Regions from separate parts of the Clostridium sp. DJ247 genome, predicted to be linked through region 3. Evidence: riboswitches for the same ligand, from Rfam matches in the RefSeq annotation. Region 3 holds a riboswitch; each other region holds the start of a gene.
The links. A riboswitch is a leader RNA that binds a small molecule or an ion and turns the genes downstream of it on or off. The one in region 3 is predicted to bind S-adenosylmethionine.
Positions count from the first base shown of each region.

Region 1: linked by a shared signal. The riboswitch ahead of HGI79_RS10475 (nitrogenase component 1) and the one ahead of cysC (adenylyl-sulfate kinase) in region 3 are both predicted to bind S-adenosylmethionine.
Region 2: linked by a shared signal. The riboswitch ahead of nifB (nitrogenase cofactor biosynthesis protein NifB) and the one ahead of cysC (adenylyl-sulfate kinase) in region 3 are both predicted to bind S-adenosylmethionine.
Region 4: linked by a shared signal. The riboswitch ahead of HGI79_RS13050 (YbaK/EbsC family protein) and the one ahead of cysC (adenylyl-sulfate kinase) in region 3 are both predicted to bind S-adenosylmethionine.

Region 1 covers NZ_JABAIW010000022.1:16,327-21,588, forward strand. The annotation lists gene HGI79_RS10470 (nitrogenase component 1) at 1-1,246, opposite strand, end outside; gene HGI79_RS10475 (nitrogenase component 1) at 1,276-2,805, opposite strand; SAM riboswitch class I at 3,078-3,209, opposite strand; gene HGI79_RS10480 (aminotransferase class I/II-fold pyridoxal phosphate-dependent enzyme) at 3,361-4,884, opposite strand; gene HGI79_RS10485 (NifB/NifX family molybdenum-iron cluster-binding protein) at 4,890-5,262, opposite strand, start outside.
Region 2 covers NZ_JABAIW010000022.1:6,281-11,542, forward strand. The annotation lists gene HGI79_RS10435 (nitrogenase component 1) at 1-1,079, opposite strand, end outside; gene HGI79_RS10440 (nitrogenase component 1) at 1,135-2,475, opposite strand; gene nifB (nitrogenase cofactor biosynthesis protein NifB) at 2,583-3,950, opposite strand; SAM riboswitch class I at 4,291-4,407, opposite strand; partial or broken gene HGI79_RS10450 (ABC transporter ATP-binding protein) at 4,570-5,262, opposite strand, start outside.
Region 3 covers NZ_JABAIW010000023.1:34,636-39,897, forward strand. The annotation lists gene HGI79_RS10860 (ABC transporter permease) at 1-271, opposite strand, end outside; gene HGI79_RS10865 (ABC transporter ATP-binding protein) at 237-1,076, opposite strand; gene HGI79_RS10870 (ferredoxin family protein) at 1,093-1,407, opposite strand; gene HGI79_RS10875 (adenylyl-sulfate reductase subunit alpha) at 1,391-3,079, opposite strand; gene cysC (adenylyl-sulfate kinase) at 3,127-3,717, opposite strand; SAM riboswitch class I at 4,071-4,184, opposite strand; gene HGI79_RS10885 (Rrf2 family transcriptional regulator) at 4,763-5,197, opposite strand.
Region 4 covers NZ_JABAIW010000030.1:33,146-38,407, reverse strand. The annotation lists gene HGI79_RS13055 (transglutaminase domain-containing protein) at 1-630, opposite strand, end outside; SAM riboswitch class I at 963-1,067, shown strand; gene HGI79_RS13050 (YbaK/EbsC family protein) at 1,175-1,657, shown strand; gene larE (ATP-dependent sacrificial sulfur transferase LarE) at 1,712-2,524, shown strand; gene HGI79_RS13040 (hypothetical protein) at 2,925-3,461, opposite strand; gene ureA (urease subunit gamma) at 4,125-4,427, shown strand; gene ureB (urease subunit beta) at 4,437-4,817, shown strand; gene ureC (urease subunit alpha) at 4,807-5,262, shown strand, end outside.

The DNA of each region.
Region 1 (5,262 bases), on a different contig from region 3:
TAACTTCAACTATGGAACCTTTCAACTCCTTAGCTAAATCTCGCTCCCAAGTAGTACCAAAGATAATTGGAGGTTTATGACCAAAATCTGCTTGACGAATTTTTTGGTGAATTCTATAGGTATCTTCCTCAAATTCAACATCCGTTGAAACATCTTCTGCAATATTTTTATACTGTTCACGTATTAATTCTTTATATTCCTCAGGTGGGTTTTCTGTAATAATCTGTTTTCCTGGAATTAAACCCAATTGGTTTACTAAAAATTTAGTTAACGCAAGGTTATAAGCACTATCACTGATAACCGCAAACTTTGCCGGTAGTCCCCACCAATATTCAGCATAGAAATCTGAAAAATCTTCTAAATAACGATAATAACTGGCTTCTTCTTTTTCAATAAAACTTTCTGCCTTTACAGAATCAAGTCCAGCAAATTCAACCACCTTACGTAGGAAGGAAGTAGTTTCCTTTGCTCCAATAGGAATTACAGGAACATGCAAAAATGGTTGACCGTATTTTTCTTCTAAATGTTTAGCAGTTTGTAATCCAAGCCAAGGAGAAAGCACTAAATTAAACTGTGCCTTAGGTATATTTTTCCACTCAGATACACCCTGTGATTCCTTTCCAAAAAGGATATTTACCTTTAAACCTATACCTTCTAGAATCCTTTTTATTTCAGTAAGGTCTCCTCTCCAAAAAGTGTTGTGATATGGCAGTAAGGACCATACATTCACTGAAGCTTGCTCTCGTGGTCCATGATACTCGCCAACATACTGATCTATAATAGCTCTAGTAACCAGTTCATGTCCTGTAAAGTTATTTCCTTTAAATCCACCTGTTTCAGCAAATACTATAGGAACTCCTTTTTCCTGAAATTTACTTACTACAGCTCCTACATCATCTCCCACAATATCTGCAATACAACCCGTAAGTACCACAAATAAATCTGCATCCAAAATCTTCAAAGAAGATTCAATTAATCCGCTTAGTCGTTTTTCTCCTCCAAATACAACTTCTTCCTCTGTAGCGTTAACACTAGGTACTACCGCTCCTCCTCCATATCCACCACCTTGATAACCGTTATAAAATCCAACGTTCATAAACTGTTTATCCGCACAACCTGGACCGCAGTGGGTAATTGGAATTACTCTTGGTATTGAAGAAGCACTATGCATAGCAGCAATAGCGCAAACATAACGAACCTGTTGAATTGAATTGGTCTTTTCTATATTAATTGCATTTGTTAACATAATTTATTCACTCCTTTTGAAGTAGTATATTAATAAGCCTTAGATAGTTGTGATTCTCTTGCTAATAGGAAAGGATCTTCTTGATCTAACCACCATTTTTTATATGGGAGCTTAGTATGAGCAGCCAAATCCTGATGGAATTTTTTGTGTGCAAGAATATCCAGAATAGATTCTCCTAAATTAATAATTCCTTGATACCCTATAGCAATGTGCTCATCACCTAATGGAGCAGCTGGAATACCCAAACGTGATGCCAATGGTGCTAAACCATTATGACGAATAAGAATAAAATCTGGATTCACTCTCTGTAATAATCCATAGAACTGATACTGCTGACGATTGCTGACACTAAAAGATGGTACATCTCCGTAGTTGCCCACAAGATGAGCAAGAGAATCTTGTCGTGGATCACCACTATCATAAATTGGATCATGGTGAAATACTAATGATCCATTAACTTCAACTCCCAATTCTCTAAGTACGGCAATTAATCCGTGGGCATAAGCTGAACCAGTAGCAACATAGCCTTTTTTGCCTTTTAATAATTTGCGCAGCTCTTCTATACGTGGAGCTACTCTTGCGTGTTCTTTAGCTATATAAGCTTCTACCTGTTCTTCACGGTGAGTTACCCTACCTAACTCACGAAGCCATGCATCTGTTCCCGCAAAACCGTATGGTTGTGGTGCCTTAACTTCCGGAACACCGAATTCCTGTTCCAAGGCTGCTGCCATATATGAGGACAGAGTGTTACAAAAACCCACAGTAGCCGCTGCTTCTGAAATTTGTTCCAAGTCTTCTACAGTTGCTAGATCAATGACATAGTTAACTCTTAGTCCTAACTCTGCTAACATTGGTTTAAATATATCTGATCCCCACAGGTTAATAACATTCACCAAATCTTCTTGTTTTTTAGGATTTCTACGTGCAATTTGACGTACAATTCCATGCTGTGTTGCATCAAATCCAGTACTCCAATGTTTGGATTTAAATCCTTCACAATGTAGAGGAATAACAGGAATATTTAATTCTTTCTCAAATTTGCTTGCCACACTATCTATATCATCACCTATGATTCCAGTAGCACAGGAAGCGGCAATAAATATTGCTTTTGGATTATAACGTTCCCAAGCATCACGTATAGTCTGTTCAAGTTTCTTAATTCCTCCAAATACTATGTCACCCTCTTGTAAATTGGTACAAATTGCATGCATATTTTCTACAGGTAAATTACGCATTGCAAGACCATTACGATATATAGAGTTGTATATTACTTGACCTGCTGCACATCCTATAGGCGAATGTTGAATGAGCACTGCACCACGAACATGACCTGCTTGACATTCTACCATCTGCTCACTGCAAACTGATCCTTGGGTAAAAGGTCCCCTAAATTCGCAAAGTTTACATGATTTCTTCCCATCACCACCGCCGCAACCTCTACGAGCGTTAACCGATTCCTGTGCCAAATCTGATGCTTTACCATCCCATGCAATTATAGTGCCAAGACGCTGTTCACGGCTTTGTACTACTGGAGTATTTAGATTAATTTTCTTCTTCATTATGTGTCCTCCTTTTAAATAAATTTTTTGAAAATAAACAAAGACTAAGTTATCTCAATAAAATTAAGACAACTTAGTCTCCAGTGTTTCTGGTCAACTAAAAAATTTTATAAATTGTGCCATATTTACTTTTTCTAGAGAAAATAATTAATCATTTATAATCCCAGAACTGTATTATATGGTCATATTAACTAAATTTAAAAGGCCATCTTTCCTAAACCTAAGAAAAATAGCCTTCGTTAACGAAAAATCATTTCACAAAACTACTACTTTTCTTATCTTCCAGTATAGTACAAAATTGTACTATTTACTCTGTAGGAATTAACACCGATACATTTAAAGTAAATATAAATGCCGGTTGTTGGGTTTCATAGGGCCAGTCCCTCCGCCTCTCTTGATAAGAATATACATATTAAGTTTACAAAAACTTCTAATAATTATACGTGCTGTATAACATATAATTATTATATTGGAAACATTTATCCCTGTCAATACCTAAAAAATAAGTTTTATCCATTACACCTAACTTTTCCCTATATCCTTTTTTACCTTAATCTAACTTTGTAATAGTATTTTCAACCTACTTTTCCCAAGTTGGTCTGCCTTTATAATTGCCTGCTCAATTAAGTTACTATTTACTTCAAAATTTATCTTGTCCAATTCCTCTGCTGCTATATTTACTCCGTTAGCAACATTAGCAATTTTTTCAGGTACTGAATCCTTTATTCCTAACTGTTCTAGCGTAACGGGAAGATTTAATAAGTTAAGAAAATCAATAAGCTCTTCTATTTCTTTTTGTAGCTTACCCTCTAATATAAACTGAACAATTAACCCGAATATTACTTTTTCTCCGTGAAGACTTTCGTGGGTTTCTGGAATAGCTGTTAAGCTGTTATGAATTGCATGAGCTATTGCGGCTCTATGATTTCCTCCATTAATACTTCCAACAAGATCAGCCAGTATTATAATAGCATCTATTACTTCGCTTACTTCTTTGTTTACATGATTTTTTTCTATTTCCTTTGCAGCTGATACTGAACTATTATGCAATATATCAAGTGCAAGCTTTGCAGTCTGCAAACCAATTCTCAGCGAAATATCATTATTTCCTTCTATAGAATTAGGAGCTGCTTCATACCATTTTACTATAGTATCACCTATACCAGCGTTAAGGTATCTTACTGGTGCATTAGCAATTATTCTAGTATCCGCTAAAACAAGCTTGGGGGATGTATTAAGTATATTAAAATCAGTAACTTTTCCACTTTCATCATATAAGCTTGCAAGAGCCGCTATTTGAGCTATTGCATTGACATTGATAGGTAGTCTTATCTTATTAAGGTAGCTTATGAGTTCTGAATTAGCAATACCGTAACCTATTCTTAGAGATGCAAGTCCATAAACTTTAGAAAAAGTTCTTAGAATAATTACATTAGGATACCTATCTATAAGTTTTATTGAATCAGGATAATCATCACTTGTTGTAAATTCATCATAAGCTTCATCTAATACAACAATTATATCTGAAGGTGTTTCTTCCAAAAATTTTTCTAATTGTTTTTCTCCAAAAATTGTTCCTGTTAGGTTATTAGGATTACATAGCCATATTACTTTTGTTTTATCCGTAATCTTGCTTTTTATATGCTCCAGATTAATTGCATGATTTTCTAAAGGAACACTTACGATAACTCCATTCATTGATAAGGTAACTACCTTATACCATCCAAAGGTAGGTTCTGGTATAATAGACTCCTCGTCAGCATTAATGAAGGCTTGAGCAATCAAAGACAATAATTCAAAAGAACCATTACCAAAAATCAGCTGTTCCTGCTCAACGTTGTTTATTTCTGCTAATTTACTCCTAAGCTGTCTGCAAAAACCGTCTGGATAAAGATATAGGTTTTTTGAAGCTTCCTCTATTGCTACTTGTACAGAGGGCGAACACCCCATAGTATTTTCATTTGCAGATAGTCTTATAATTTTATTTAATCCTAATTCTCGTTCAATTTCTTCTAGGGACTTTGCTGGGGTGTATGAAGAAATATCATTCAACGCCTCTCTATATTTTAATACAGCCATAATAATTATGCCTCCCTAGTTCTAACCACATCAATTTTAGAGTAGTATTTTATTAATTTTTTCAAAGCATTTTCGATATAATCCTGTATGTCAAAAGCTTCTATTCCTCTACTTCTTAAAACCCTCACAGCTCCATTTCCTATTTGAGCAACCAACACTGCTCTGCAGCCTTCAAGTGTTTCTACTGATGTCAAAAGTCTATTATCATCATGCCCACCATTATTGCAAAAATGGTGAGCCTTTCTTAATTCTAAAAATTTATAATTATTATCTTCTACTTCAAAAACTAAAAACTCTGTAGTTCTGCCAAAATGCTGATCTATTATTTTACCGTCACTACTTGCTACTGCTATCTTATAAGCCATCATAACACCTCTT
Region 2 (5,262 bases), on a different contig from region 3:
AATATTCTTATTTCTCCCCCAGCAAGATATGCTGTCTTACCCTTTAATGTCTGTCTATAAGGTTCTAAGGCTTCATTTAACTCTCTATTTTCTTTTTCAATTAATTTTTCTGCTTCTTTTTCAAGCCCAAAGTAAGCAGCAATATCCTTAATCCAAATATCAGTATTTTTTCTACCTATAGGAATTGTCTTTAATACAAATGGAATACCATAAATTTCTTCTATATGTTTTATAAAGTAATCATCATGCGTAGCACAAATACTTACATTTAATGCTGCTTCTGATACATGTTTAAAGGTTTCTGGTTCAGCATAACATGGTAAAAATCTCACCTTAAGTCCTAGTGCGTTTAGCAGCCTCTCAAGCTCAACTTCATCAGGTCTGCTCATTGAAGAAACATTTAGAACATTAACTGTACGACTTAATCTATATTTTTCCTTTAGCTGCTCCAATTCATCTTCATATACTCTTTCTTCTCTTTCTGGGTCCTTTACAAGTTTCTTTAATATACCATGATAAACAGAATCATATGCTGTGGCCATAATTTTAGTTCTAAAACCCTCACAATGAACAGGTACTAAGGTAGCTGATACTTCATTTTGAAGCTGTAATAAAACAGACTCCACATCATCACCTATTAATGCAGGTACACATGCATTAGCTACTATAATTGCATCTGGTCTAAATTCTTTATCTGCATATAACACTGTTTCTCTCAGCTTATTTTCTCCACCATTTATAACATCATGTTCGTCTAAATTAGTATTTAACCATATTAATCCATTGGCATTAGGATCCCTAAGCTGCTTAAAGGTTTTGCTTGTGCCTAGAGTTCCTATACTAGAAGCACCGCAACCTATTGGTCCATGCATTATAATAACTGAATTACGAAGAGTATTAATAATTGCAAGACTTAAGGTAAATTGACAGCCTTGAGTTTGTCCAAAACTTCTTTCATATCCATTGAGACATCCTTTTTTGGCACAATCTTGTAGGAAACTGCAGCTACCTCCAAAAGCATTAATGGCTTTTAATCTATCTTCACGAACGGGTGCTTTTTCATTATTTATATAATTCATATTTTCCCTCCTATATTTCTTATACTTTACTAAAAGATGTTAATCTTTTAGCCCCCTATCTACCACTTACGTGTATACTTATTAAATCTTCCACTAAGTTTAATCCACCATAAAAACCAGCATAAGCCCTGCTTAGTACAGATCTGTTAGTTACAGGGAAAGAAACCGTTAGAAGTGGATAACCAAATTCTTGTGCAACATCTCTCTCAAAAGCACTTCCTATTATTACTGCTGCCCCTAAAGAGTCATAATATTTACTACCATTATTTTGAGGCCATATATCTTTTAAATATTTTCTTACTGCTGAAGTATCTGTATCAAAGAAAACTTTAGGTTTAAGCCCTGATGCATAATTTTCAAATCTTGATAACAATATCTGTTCTTGAGATTCAGTTAAAAAATCTGTAATAACAGCAAGTGAAGGCAACCAACCTAATTCATCTGATATAAATTTGCTTACTGCTGGTACATAATTTGAATCACCGACTACAATTCCATAACGTTGAAAATCAATGTCATTAAATATATCAGATATTCTTTCAAAATAGTCGTAGTATATTTCTTTTTCCTTTTTTATAACATTCTCTATAGTTTCTTCTTTAACATCTAATGCCTTTCCTACAATACGTAAAAACTCTGCAGTTTGTCTTGCCCCTATTGGTATTGAAGTGGAAATAAAAGGTGTCTTATGTATTTCTTCAAAAACCTTAGCAGGCTTAATTCCATAAATATCTGAAACTATTATATTTAGTCTTGCATCACCCGCATTTTTAAGATCTTCTAAAGTTTCCTCTTCTCCAAAGAAAGTATTAGCTTTAAACCCAAGCTTACTTAAAAGTCTTTTTAATTCTCTCAAATTACCTTTATAAAAAGCATCTTGACCTGGTACTAAACCAAATATATTTACTACATCTTGTTTCTTTTCCTCTTTTTTTATAACAAATTCTTTAAACAATGCTTCTAGAAGCAAATCATAGCCTGTATAAGAGTTACCTTTGAATCCACCTGTTTCTACATTTAAAACAGGCTTTTCACTATTAGCAAATTCACCAGTAACACTTTTAGTATCATCACCTATCATTTCCACCATACAACCTGTTACTACCACATATAAATCACCATCCATTATTTCAAGGGTAGTTTGTATTTGCTCCTTTAATCTTTTCTCACCACCAAATACTATATGTTTTTCTATAACATTAGAACTTGGTAATGACATACCTGAAGCGTATCCGCTTCCAAAATGACCTGCTCCTGGGCTTATTGCATTTGAAAGATTACTACCACAACCTGGTGCTGCATGAATTATAGGAATAGTTCGATGTAATGCACGAATTGTACCTAAAGCCCCTCCTAAAGCACATGTATACCTGGGTCTATCAACAAATTTGCTCATGTTATCCCCCTACCTAATTAATAAAATTCTTAATATAAACAAAATAGACTTAGAATATCTCACTGAGTTAACATTGAGAAATCTAAGTCTCCAGTATTTCTGGTCAACTATAAATTCGTTTCCTTTACATCTTTTGACACAAAAACTACATTAGCATTCGCTCTTAACAATTCTACTGCTTTTTCTATACCTTTATTGATTGGCTCATACATTTGAAATATTTGTATCCCTTTTTCTACTAATTTTTTTGTAGGTTCAAAACCTACTCTAAAGGTTAATACAGCATCACATTCCTTTATCTTTTCTATAATTCTTAGAATTTTATCCTCATGCTCATCACATTCTTCTACTCCATTACAATATTTATCTATAGATCTTTTTTCTACAAATTTGATTTCACCATTTATATAATCATAAATGTAAAATTCCGATGCATGACCAAAATGTTGATCTATATTTATACCTGATTTACTTGATATAGCAAACCTATATGCTTTTTTATCATCCTTAATACTCTCTTCTTTATTATTTTCAATTCTCTCTATATCTTTTTCTTTTAATTTATTTATACTTCCGCACCCTTTACTTCCACAACCATTACTTTCGCAACCTTTATCCCTAAAGTCTGCAGAAATATCCTGTGACAAAATACCTATAGCATCAGCTCTACACTGTTTACAGTGATACATTTGTCTTAGATCTAGTTGGCATTTTTTTCTCATTTCATTTAATTCAGCATTACTAACACTAGATAGATTTGCAAATACACTACCTTCTACAGGTATCATTCTCATTATATTAGTAACATAAGCTCCACATTCCTTAACCTTTTTAACTATGTCTGGAATATGCTGGTCATTAATACCTTTAATCATTACAATATTAACTTTACAAATAACTCCCTTAGAAGTTAAATATTTAAGTCCAGATAATTGATTATTTAAAAGTGTAGCTCCTGCTTCTTCTCCTGTAAGGTTATTTCCCAAGTAGTTAATCCATTTATAAATTTTGCCACCTATTTTAGAATCAACTGCATTTATAGTTATTGTTACATGGGAAACTCCTAACTCCACTAGTTCCTTAGCATAAAAAGGTAACATTAATCCATTAGTAGATAAACAGAAGGTTGTTTCTTGAGATTCTTCTCTAATTAGCTCAATAGATTTTTTAACTTCATCAAAATTAGCTAAAGGATCTCCCGGCCCCGCTATGCCAAGAACTGTTAAATTATTTATTTTGCTCTTTACTAATTTAAATTTTTCAAGTGCTTCCTCTGGTGTTAAAACCTCACTTGTTACACCAGGTCTACTTTCATTTACACAATCATATTTTCTACTACAAAAATTGCAGCTAACATTACATTTTGGTGCTACTGGTATATGCATTCTAGCATATTGATGAGCTCCTTGGTTATAGCAAGGGTGTGAGGCTGTTTTTTCTTGAATATTTTTTAGTTCATATTGATTTACTGACATTATATTCATCTCCTATACCTACTTCATATAATTATTCTTTAAATTAATGACCTTATATCATAATTATGAAAGCTATTAAATTAGTTATCTTTTTAGATAAAATAAAAAAGACCAAAGCTATCCACTGTAAAACAGTTTACTAGTCTTCAGTCTTTCTGATCAACTAATGTAAAATCATAAAATATAATATTGCAACTAACAAGTTATTTTTAAAAATCTTTATTACCAAATGGCTTTCATATCTACAGTTAAGGATTTTTCATAAAAATAAAAAGCTATCTTTCTCTAAATAAGAAAAATAGCTTTCATTAACAAAATTTATTCCATAAAACTACTATTTTTCTTATCTACCAGATTAGTAAAAACTATTCTGCAGGAATTGACACCGCTACACCTAATAATAGGTACCGGTTGTCGGGCTTCATAGGGCCAGTCCCTCCACCGCTCTTGATAAGAACAATCATATTTAATTTTTATAAAAAACTAAAACGCTTAATAAGATATAGTAAATATATACTTTATATAAATAATACTAAATATGTTATTCCATGTCAATACCCAAAATATTTAAATAAGTTTTTTATTAACTATTGTGCCTTCCATAAATAACTTCTTTTTTTTATAATGTTGCATAAGAAGATATCTCCTGTGCTACATTCTTTGAATTTTGTACGGTTTTTTTAGTTTCTTTGGAATCATCTTGAAGCAACTCCCATATTTTATGTCTCAACAAACTGAAATCTGTAGATGATCTTAAATCTCCGTTATCTCTAGGTCTTGGCAAATTAATATCAATAATTTCTTTAACAGTACCTGGATTCCTTGTCATTACAGCTACTCTATCCGATAAAAAAACTGCTTCTTCAATACTATGGGTAACAAATATTATAGTTTTATTTGTCTTCTCCCATATTCTAAGCAATTCTACATGCAGAGACTCCCTTGTCTGAGCATCAACAGCAGCAAAAGGTTCATCCATAAGCAGTACTTCAGGATCATAAGCTAAAGCCCTAGCAATAGCTATTCTTTGCCTCATGCCACCAGACAGTTCATGAGGATATCTTGACTCAAAGCCTTTTAAACCTACCAATTCAATATATTTTTTGCTTATTTCTGCTCTATCTTTTTTTTATCCTTTTTATTTCTAATCCAAATTCAACATTTTTCTGGACCGTTCTCCAAGGAAAAAGAGCATAACCTTGCATTACTATACCACGGTCTAGTGCAGGACCTTTTACAAGCTTCCCATCAATATAAATTTCACCGGTATTTTTTGTAACCAAGCCAGAGGCTATATCTAAAAAAGTTGATT
Region 3 (5,262 bases):
GTACCCAACACACATTAGGCATACTTTGAAGAGCTCCAATTAGCTTACCTAAACTATCTCTACTATGCTTTAACTTTACAATTAACAATCCTATTAATGATCCTATAAAAAGAGAGATTATAAAACCTATAACAAGTCTTTTCAAGCTTATAAGAATTGCCACCCCTAAAGTATTATTTGTTGTAAGTTTAACAATACTTTGATATACATCAACTAGAGATGGAAAACTAGCAAACTTATAGGCCAATTCCCATATTACTATTATCGTCATATAAAACAGAATCTTGCTCCAAATCCCATCCTTCATCGAACTCTGCTTTTGCAACCTTTTCCACCTCCTTTTTAAATTCTTTCATAATTTTTGAAACCATGTAAGTTACATCAACGTTATCTATTTTTCTAGGTCTTGCAAGCTGCACTTTAAACTCTTTCTTTTGAGAATCTGGACTTGCTGGCATTAAAATAACTCTATCAGCTAAAAGTACTGCTTCTTCAATACTGTGAGTTATAAATACTATAGTCTTCTTAGTATTCCACCATATTTTTTGAGTTTCTGTTCGAAGGATATCTCTTGTTTGACTATCAAGAGCTGAAAAAGGTTCATCCATAAGAAGTATATTAGAATCTAAACAAAGTGCTCTAGCAATAGATACTCTTTGTTTCATACCTCCAGAAAGCTCCTTAACAAAAGCGTCCTTAAATTTAGTAAGATTCATCATTTTTAAATATTTCAGTGCTTTTTCTCTTCTCTCACTTTTAGGAACCCCTGCTATCTTCATACCAAATTCTACATTGTCTATAACCTTTAACCAAGGAAACAGGGCATGTTCTTGAAATACAACAGCTCTATCAGGTCCTGGGGAATTTACTTCTTTTCCATTTAGAACAACTTTTCCACCTGTGGGCTTTTCAAATCCAGCTATAATATTTAAAAGCGTAGACTTTCCGCATCCTGAGGGCCCTAAAACACATACAAATTCTCCGTCATTTACAGTTAAATTTATATTTCTAAGCGTTTCAAATTCCTGGTTACCTTTTTTATACTTTTTACTTAAACCCTCGATTACTAAACTCAAACCTCATCCCCCCTCCTTAATATTTATTTGACTCTTTCCTGTTTGTGCTTATTACAGTCTCATTATTGTTTTTATCCACAATGTGCCAGCTTAATTCTTCTTTTTTCTGCTTTACATATAAATAAGCACCATTCCCACCTATATCGGCTCCCAAATAATACTTAATAGCTGCTGCTCCGCATTCTTTAAGACAAGCTGTGCATCCCCAACAATTTTTTTCATATTTGATATATGCTTTTCCATCTTTATCTTTATAAATCAAGCTACCTGGACAAACATCTATACATCTACTACAACCTACACATTTTTCTTTATTAATTTTTATACTCATAGACCTCATCCCTTCCAACTAAATCCCTTAGTACAATTTCAATGTTTCCATCTTTATATATGGAGTTAACATATTTGAGCCAGTTTTCATCATCCTTTTTAGGGAAATCTGCGTTTTCTTGATAACATCTCCAACGAGTTTCAGTTCTTGCTATAAGATGAGCTATAAGCACTTTTGCCACATATAAGCGATCAATTATTTCATATATAAATAGTAGCTCGTGGCAATCATTAGCTTTTAATTTATTAGTTATTTCTATTAATTCATCAATTCTCTTAGCTGCAATAGTTAATTTTCTCTTAGTATAAACATAGTTTTGTGATATTCCACCAGCATACTCATCCATTATTTTCTGCATAGCTTCTTCCACTTGATCTATAGTATAAGTAGCATCTACATTTTGAAAAAATTTATTAACTTCTTTTAGTTTATTTTCTATTTCTGCATTATCTAATGTCTGTTGTTCTACTTTTGCTATATATTTAAGTGCAGCTTGTGCAGCTATTTCTCCTTCAGCAAAACAACCTGTTACATATTTCTTAGGACTTCCTCCTGTTACATCTCCAGCCGCATATAACCCATCTATAGTAGTTTTTCTATTGGTATCTACCCAATATCCACTAGCAGTGTGTCCACCTACTATATAAGGTTCAGTTCCTTCAATTTCAACATTCTCAGTAGATGGGGAAGTATTACTATCTACCCACTTTAAGGTTTGAGCTGGTGCCATATTTAAATATGCTTTAAACAATTCTTGTTCTTGTTCTTTAGTTATGTCTTTAGTTTTTAAAAAACAAGGTCCTCTGCCTTCTAGATTCTCCATTACAGTTGAGTAAAGTCTATTAATTGTAGTACCTTTTCCATAATTAGCAACATAACGTTCCTCAGAGCTGTTTACTTGTGGTGTTCTTACACCTTGAGCTATAGTACCTGTAGGAGCTATAGTATCTTTACATCTTAAAGCTATAAATCTCATTTCAAAAGTAGTCATCTCTGCGCCAGCTCTTATGCCCATAGCATAGCCTGCACCTGTATTAAAAGGGCTGTACCACATTTTGTGTCTTGAAAATGTAGGGTTATTAGGCTTGTATATACCTGCTGCTCCCCCTGTAGTACATATAACCGCTTTTGAATAAATTACAAAGAACTTTTCTTGGTAAATTGAAAATCCATAGGCACCTATCACTTTTCCATCTTTTACTATGTAGTCTATAATATTTAATCCATTTAAAATTTTAATGTTTTTCTCTTTATTTACTGCATCTGCTAGTATAGGTTTAATATTTTCTCCGTTTATCTTTATACTTCTCTTTCCTCTTGAAACATACTTTCCATTATCATCTTTCAAGATAGGAAGTCCCATATCTTCTACCTTTTTAGTAACTTCATTTAGTTTTTTAGCTATAGTATATATTAAATCTTCTCTAACTACGTTATGAAATTCTTCTTTTACATAATCAACAAAGGATTCAGGAGTTTCTCCATCTACTATATATGCGTTTAATGCATTAACTCCTGCTGCAAGACATCCACTTCTTTTTATATTTGCTTTTTCTGCTATTATTACCTGAATTGAAGGGTCCTCAGCGGCAGTAAGTGCTGCAAAGCATCCGGCTGCTCCTCCTCCTACTACTAAAATATCAGTATTTAAAACTTCAAAATTTAGTCCCATCCTGTCACTCCCTAATTTTTATTTTAAACTATATCTATTGTTTAACTTTAGTTATCATTGAGATAACTTATAATAGATTCTACACACTGTTCTAAACTATTTAAATGTGTAGATACTATTAATTCAGGATTTTCAGGTTTCTCATAAGGAGAGTCTATTCCTGTAAAGTTTTTTATTTGTCCGCTTCTAGCTTTTTTATATATACCCTTTGGATCTCTTTGTTCACAAACTTCTAAAGGACAATCTACGAAAACTTCTATAAAATCTTCTCCTAGTAACTTTCTAACCTTCTCTCTATCCTCTCTAAATGGAGAAACAAAAGTACCTATGGTAATAATCCCAGCATCTACAAAAAGCTTTGAAACTTCCGCTATTCTTCTTATGTTCTCTATTCTATCCTCTTTTGTAAATCCAAGATCGGAGTTTAATCCGTGTCTTACATTATCTCCATCTAAAAGGTAAGTGAGCTTGCCCATATTATGCAGTTTACTTTCAAGAGCTGAAGCTACAGTAGACTTACCTGATCCAGAAAGTCCTGTAAACCAAATTAACTTTCCCTTTTGTTTTAAAAGATTTTCTCTGTGTTCCCTCTTAATATTCATATTGTGCCAAACTATATTAGTTGCCTTTATATCCATAAAATCACCTCATATTTTTAGTTAAGGGAATATTGAATATCCCCAAATTATTTATAAATTACTTCACATCTTTTTTATAATATCAAACTTTTATGTAGAAATTATGTAGATGAGTATACTCATCTAAAAATCACGAAAAATAGTTAAACCATCTTTTCAAACGAAAATATTTATTATTAATTTTATAAAAATTTTACATCTTTTTTGTATAATAATTTTACAACTTGTAATATTCTTAGTATTTTATTATTAATACTATAATTATATATAAAAAATAAAAGGCTGTCTTATCAAGTATAAGAAAAACAGCCTTTTATCTAAGTTGAAACTATTTCAAGTTAAATTAAGCATTTTTCTTATCTCTCAGAATATCTGTAATTCCGCAGGAATTGACACCGTTACACTCGAATGAGAATGTTGGTTGTCGGGCTTCATAGGGCCAGTCCCTCCACCGCTCTTGATAAGAATATGTAACATATTTCAAAGTTACAAACATCCGACTTATATCTACATATTATACTGTTTTCTTACTAAATTGTCAATTAATATTATTACTTTTTCAATTTTTTAGTAAATTTTTAAATACCATAAAACAAAAAACTTCTACCTCTCTACAGAGGTAGAAGTTAACTTCCACAGTTCCACTCTGTTTATCATGATCTTAAAAAAACGTGATAAATCTAACTATCAATACAACTTACTTTTTATGCTTTAACGGGCATATCCGCTGAAGTCTACTAAACTTCAATTCAGAGCTCCGAGATGCACTTCAACTATTTTCAACTCAAAATCTCTCACACCTAAAAAGATTTCTCTCTGAAAGTTTCCTAATAGCTTACTCTTCTCATCAAAGCATTTCCTACTATTCCTATATGTTAAGTAAATTATAATTGGTAATTGGTTTAATGTCAACACCATATTTGAACTTTTAACAATAGGTTTTAAATTCATAATTTTTATTTATTATAACGTAGAATCTTAAATTATACAAATTAAAGCCAAGGAAAACCTTGAACTCCTAGAATTTAAATTCTTATTTTATAAATTATATATAGTACATAATATTATCTTTTTCACTCATATATTTGTTAACTAAATCCTCTAAAGTAATAGAATCAAAATAATTGTTTATTTTATTATTTATAATGTTCCATAGATTTTTATTTATGTATTTATCTAATTTATCAGTAGTAGTTGTTTCATCTACATCTACTAAAGCTAGTTTTCCCTCTAGAGCTCTTAATATTTCACCAATAGTAAATTGATTTGCCGGCTTAGATAATAAATAGCCTCCTTGAGATCCTTTTCTCCCTATTACAAAGCCACTTTTTCTCAAAGCGGAAAAAATTTGTTCTAAATATCCCTCTGAAAGATTTTGTCTATCTGAAATACTTTTTAGTGTAACTACCTCAGATTTTGAATATATAGCTAAGTCAATAAGAGCTTTTAACCCATATCTACCTTTAGTTGAAACTTTCATAAGCTCTCCTTTCCTAGTAAAATAATCTGACATTCTTACTATTATTATATATTATGAAATAACAA
Region 4 (5,262 bases), on a different contig from region 3:
CATGTCCATAGCTTCTGCATATCCTTGACATACACCAATGCCTTTTATTAAGATACCATAAGCTGTATTAGATTCTTTGGGCATATTACCTGTATAGAATCTGTTATCGTATTTAGAGTTATTTATTATATAATCATGAAGAGCTGCCTCTTTTTCATAATCTCTCATGCCCGGTTTAATTACACTATTTACAATTTGTTGAATCTTTTCATGTACTATCTTGTCTTTACTCTTCAGATTTTCTTTACTGTCAATGTACTCAAAATTTATTATTAACTTAATAGGAATAGAAAATTTTACTGTACTTGAAGCTTTTATACAAATACCATTTAATTCAGGAGTACTCTCTAAAATTTTATTAAATACATCAAGGTTATATATTTTCTTATTATAATTTTTTATTCTAAGAGTTATGCTGCTATCATAGTTACTCATAGCTTTCTTAACTGCATTATAATAATCATCATAATTACTAATAATTGTATTATTTACTTCAGCACTATTGTTAGTTGATGAATTGTTAACAGATTTGGATATTTTTCCATTAACACTATAAGATAAAAAAGAAAAAGTTAATATTGAAAGTATAGTAATTCCTAAAAAAATTTTAAAAGGTTTATTATTAAACATAGTATCTCCCTTTTCTTATATCAGCTTTAAATTTTTAAAATTATTTTAACTTGTCAGCTTTGCAAAGACTTAAGAATAGAGCAATCCCTGTTGAATCTATAATAGATTATTTAAAGCAAATATTACAAATAAAACGTAGTTATACTAATAGTATTCAATATTATTAGTATCATAGTTTATAAATAAACACAATGGCAATGTAAATACAATTGGGGAATTTTATGTAAAGCTCCTTATTGGAAAGGTTAAGAATGTATTAAAATTAATTTATAACAAAATATATTGATTATTAATTACTGTTTTGTTATAATAAGGTTAAGTGAATATGGAACTTCTTATCAAGAGAGACTGAGGGATTGGCCCTATGACGTCCAGCAACCTGAACTTTGTTTCAAGGTGCTAATTCCAACAGGTGGTGGTAACCTGAAAGATAAGGAACTAGAATGATATAATCTTCTTGTAGCTTATCTACAGGAAGATTTTTTATATTTGTATATGTAAGAAGTTCCCCATATAATATCAATTTAGTGAAAGGAGAATAAAAATGGGTATGGATAGTGTTATAAATCATTTTTTAAGCAGGGGACTTGAATGCTCAGTTACAAAATTCTTAAATAATGAAAGTGAACTTTATAATGAACATAAGGAAAGAACATTGGAAACAGAGTGTGTTGGAAAAACTTTAGCTTTTAAAGTAAGAAATGATAGCATATTAATTGTAGTATCAGAAGATTTGAAAATAAGCAGTAATAAGTATGAAAATTATTTTAAAGTGAAACCGAAAATATTAACTAATAATGAAACTATAGATATAACAGGGCATCCTTTGGAAGGGCTAAGTCCCTTGGGGCTAAAAAAACCACTAAAAGTTTATATTGATGTTTCTTTGAAAAAGATTAGTTATATATATATATGTGCTGGATTGAAAAACTTTGTTGTAAAAGTTGCACCTAGAGAGTTGATGGATTTAACTGATGGACAATGGCTTGATATTTGTCAACATGAAAATAGTTATGCCTACCATTAAGGTGGCAGCTTATTTAATAAATAAAAAATATATAGTAGTAGGAGTGTAATCTAAATGATAGAAAACATAAAATATAAAAATTTAATCAACTATTTGAAAAAATTAGAAAGTGTAGTTGTGGCTTTTTCAGGTGGTGTTGATAGTACCTTTGTAGCTAAAGTAGCAAAAGAGGCTTTGGGAGATAAAGCATTAGCTTTAACCGTAGTGGCACCTTATATACCTAAATGGGAAATTGAAGAAGCAAAGATTGCAGCAAAAGAAATAGGTATAAAGCATGAACTTTTAGAAGTTCCTGTAATTATAGATGAAATAAAATTTAATCCATCTGATAGATGCTATTTATGCAAAACAGCTGTTTTTACAAAAATAAAAGAAAAAGCAGCTGAAGAAAATTTTAAATATGTAGTAGATGGAACTAATGCAGATGACACTAAGGATTATAGACCTGGACTTAGAGCTTTAAAAGAACTTGATATAAAAAGTCCACTTTTGGAGAATGGTATAGTAAAGGCTGAGATTAGAGAGTTTTCCAAGGAATTAGATTTAAAAACTTGGGATAAACCATCTTATGCTTGCTTGTTGTCTAGGATCCCATATGACGTGGAAATAAAGATAGAAGAGCTAGATAGGGTAGAAAGGGCAGAAAAATATCTTATTGATTTAGGCTTTAGAGCAGTAAGAGTTAGAAGTCATAATAACTTAGCAAGAATCGAAGTTCCAAAGGAAAACATAGTAAAACTTTTCAATAATGATTTGTTTGAAACTATATCAAAACAATTGAAGAGCTTTGGATTTAAATATGTTACATTAGATTTGGAAGGATATAGAACTGGAAGTTTAAATGAAGTATTGGAATTAAATAAATAACTATAGATAACCATGCCCGAAATTTAACTTATACCACCGAATATGATACCAAACTTCAGCACGTTAAAAATTTTTAAAGTACCATCAATTTTGGCAGCATATTCCTACGTATAAGTTAAATTTAAGTTGATGATATCTATAATACTACAATCTTCTTTATATTTACAAATAAGTATTATATACTGGAGATGCGGTAGAAATAAAGTGAAACTAAGTAGCTAGTAAAATATATTCCCTTTAAGTAGACAACAGTTTATGGTGGCTACTTAAAGGGTAAATTTCTGCGTTTTAAAACATATTTAAGATGAAATGATGTGTTTATAAATTGTAGAATATTCAATATTTAATTATAACAATTTCAGATTTATCTAGCTAATTCATCATTATCTATAATATAAGCCTAATTGTATAAATTCTCTATATGAATACTACTATTTTTTTCCTTAATAGCTTTAATAATCATTGAAATATCTCTATCTGAAAAGCAGCCAAGTGGAATTCTTAGGGTTTTAGGAGTAGCTTTTAAGCAACCTAATCTTTCTTTTATAACTACATAGCCAAATAATTCTCTATAACCCTGTGACTTGCATATAGATTCTATGCACATTATATCAAGTATCTGTATTCCGAAGGGTCCCCTAAAAATTAAGTTATCAGGTGTTAACTCTATATAGATTCGTTTAATCTTAAAAGCTACTATTATTATTAGGAAGTAGCATGAAATTATAATTGGAGTTAAAAGAAAAAGAGCTAAGGGAAATACTAACAGTGAATCTAATATCATCTCATTTTCTATTATTGCAGCAGCTAGTGGTAAGCAAACAACAGGTATAACTATAAATATACAGAGAAAAATAGAAATTAAATACTCAATAAATTGCTTAGGGTAAAAGATACTTGGTTCTTTATTTTTAGTAAACGTTATCTTTTCTTCCATAGATAGTCTCCTTTCAAATAATATTATTGGAGAATATGTGATCAAAAGCTAAGATTAGTAAATATCATGCATGTTTAACTTTAAGTTTTATTATTTAGCTAGGTTTATAAAAGTATTATAAGAATATGTTATAATGTACAATTGCTATGTTTAAGAATTGATTACTAAATATAATATATGAAAAGCTCTTTGCACTATTATAGTATGGAAGGATGTTTATTCTGTTGCGTAAATTTTATTCATTAATATTTTAATTTGAACAATATTAAAAATGATTTGTTCAATATATAGTTAACATAAAAATATTAGAAGTACTGTACTCTTTACCTCCTTGGATTTTAATTAAGCTCCTAATATAGGTCTATTCAATTAAAACAGATATTATTCCAAGTTCTTTAAATAATACATCTCAATACAATGTCTAAAGGTATAATAAAAATATTAGTTTCATGATATCATCTCCTCTCGATTATTGTTAACTTATAATAATATTTTGGTAATGATTAAAGTATGCAGTCATGAAAATATATTGTCAGGATAATGTTACTTAATTTTGAAAAATTATAATAAAATGGTATAATTTAATAAAAACTTATGGTAATATATTGTAAAATTTAATTAAATACTATGTATAGTAGGATTCTTTCAAAGGAAGGTGAAACCATGTATTTAACTCCTAGAGAAATGGAAAAGTTAATGCTGCATTATGCTGGAGAGCTAGCAAAAAAGAGGAAAGATAGAGGACTTAAGCTTAACTACCCTGAAGCAGTAGCTCTGATATGTTCGGAGCTTATGGAAGCTGCAAGAGATGGTAAAACTGTTACTGAGCTTATGCAATATGGAACTCAGATACTTAAGGAAGAGGATGTTATGGAAGGCATAGCTGAAATGGTGGAGGAAGTTCAAATTGAAGCTACTTTTCCAGATGGAACAAAACTAGTAACTGTTCATAATCCAATAAGGTAGGTGTTAATGATGATACCAGGAGAAATTATTGTTAAAGACAGAGATATTGTATGTAATGTGGGGAGAAAAACAGCAAATATAATAGTGGCTAATACTGGAGATAGACCTGTTCAAGTTGGTTCACATTTTCATTTTTTTGAAGTAAATAAATGTCTTAAATTTGATAGAGAAAAATCCTATGGAATGAGGTTGGATATAGTATCAGGGACTGCTGTACGCTTTGAGCCAGGCGAAGAAAAAGATGTAGTGCTTGTAGAACTAGGTGGCAAGAACACTGTACATGGTTTAAATAACTTAACAGCAGGTCCAGCTACTGAAGATAACAAAAAAACAAGTATTTTAAAGGCTGCAGAACATAAATTTAAAGGGGTGAGCAAAGATGAGCTTTAAAATTTCTGCAAGAGACTATGCTAATATGTATGGACCTACTGTAGGAGATAAAGTTAGGCTTGCTGATTCAGAGCTTATTATTGAAGTAGAAAAAGACTATACTGTTTACGGTGATGAGTGTAAGTTCGGTGGAGGAAAAAACTTAAGAGATGGCATGGGACAGTCAGGTATATCTTTAAGATCGGAAGGAGTACTTGATTTAGTTATAACAAATGCTTTAGTTGTGGATTATACAGGTATTTTTAAGGCTGATATAGGTATAAAAAATGGTAAGATTGTAGGAATAGGCAAAGCAGGAAATCCTGATATTATGGAAAATGTTGATTCTAATATGATTGTGGGGGCTTCTACAGAGGCTTTAGCGGGAGAAGGTCTTATACTTACAGCTGGGGGTATTGATACTCATATTCATTTTATATCACCTCAACAAATAGAAACAGCTTTA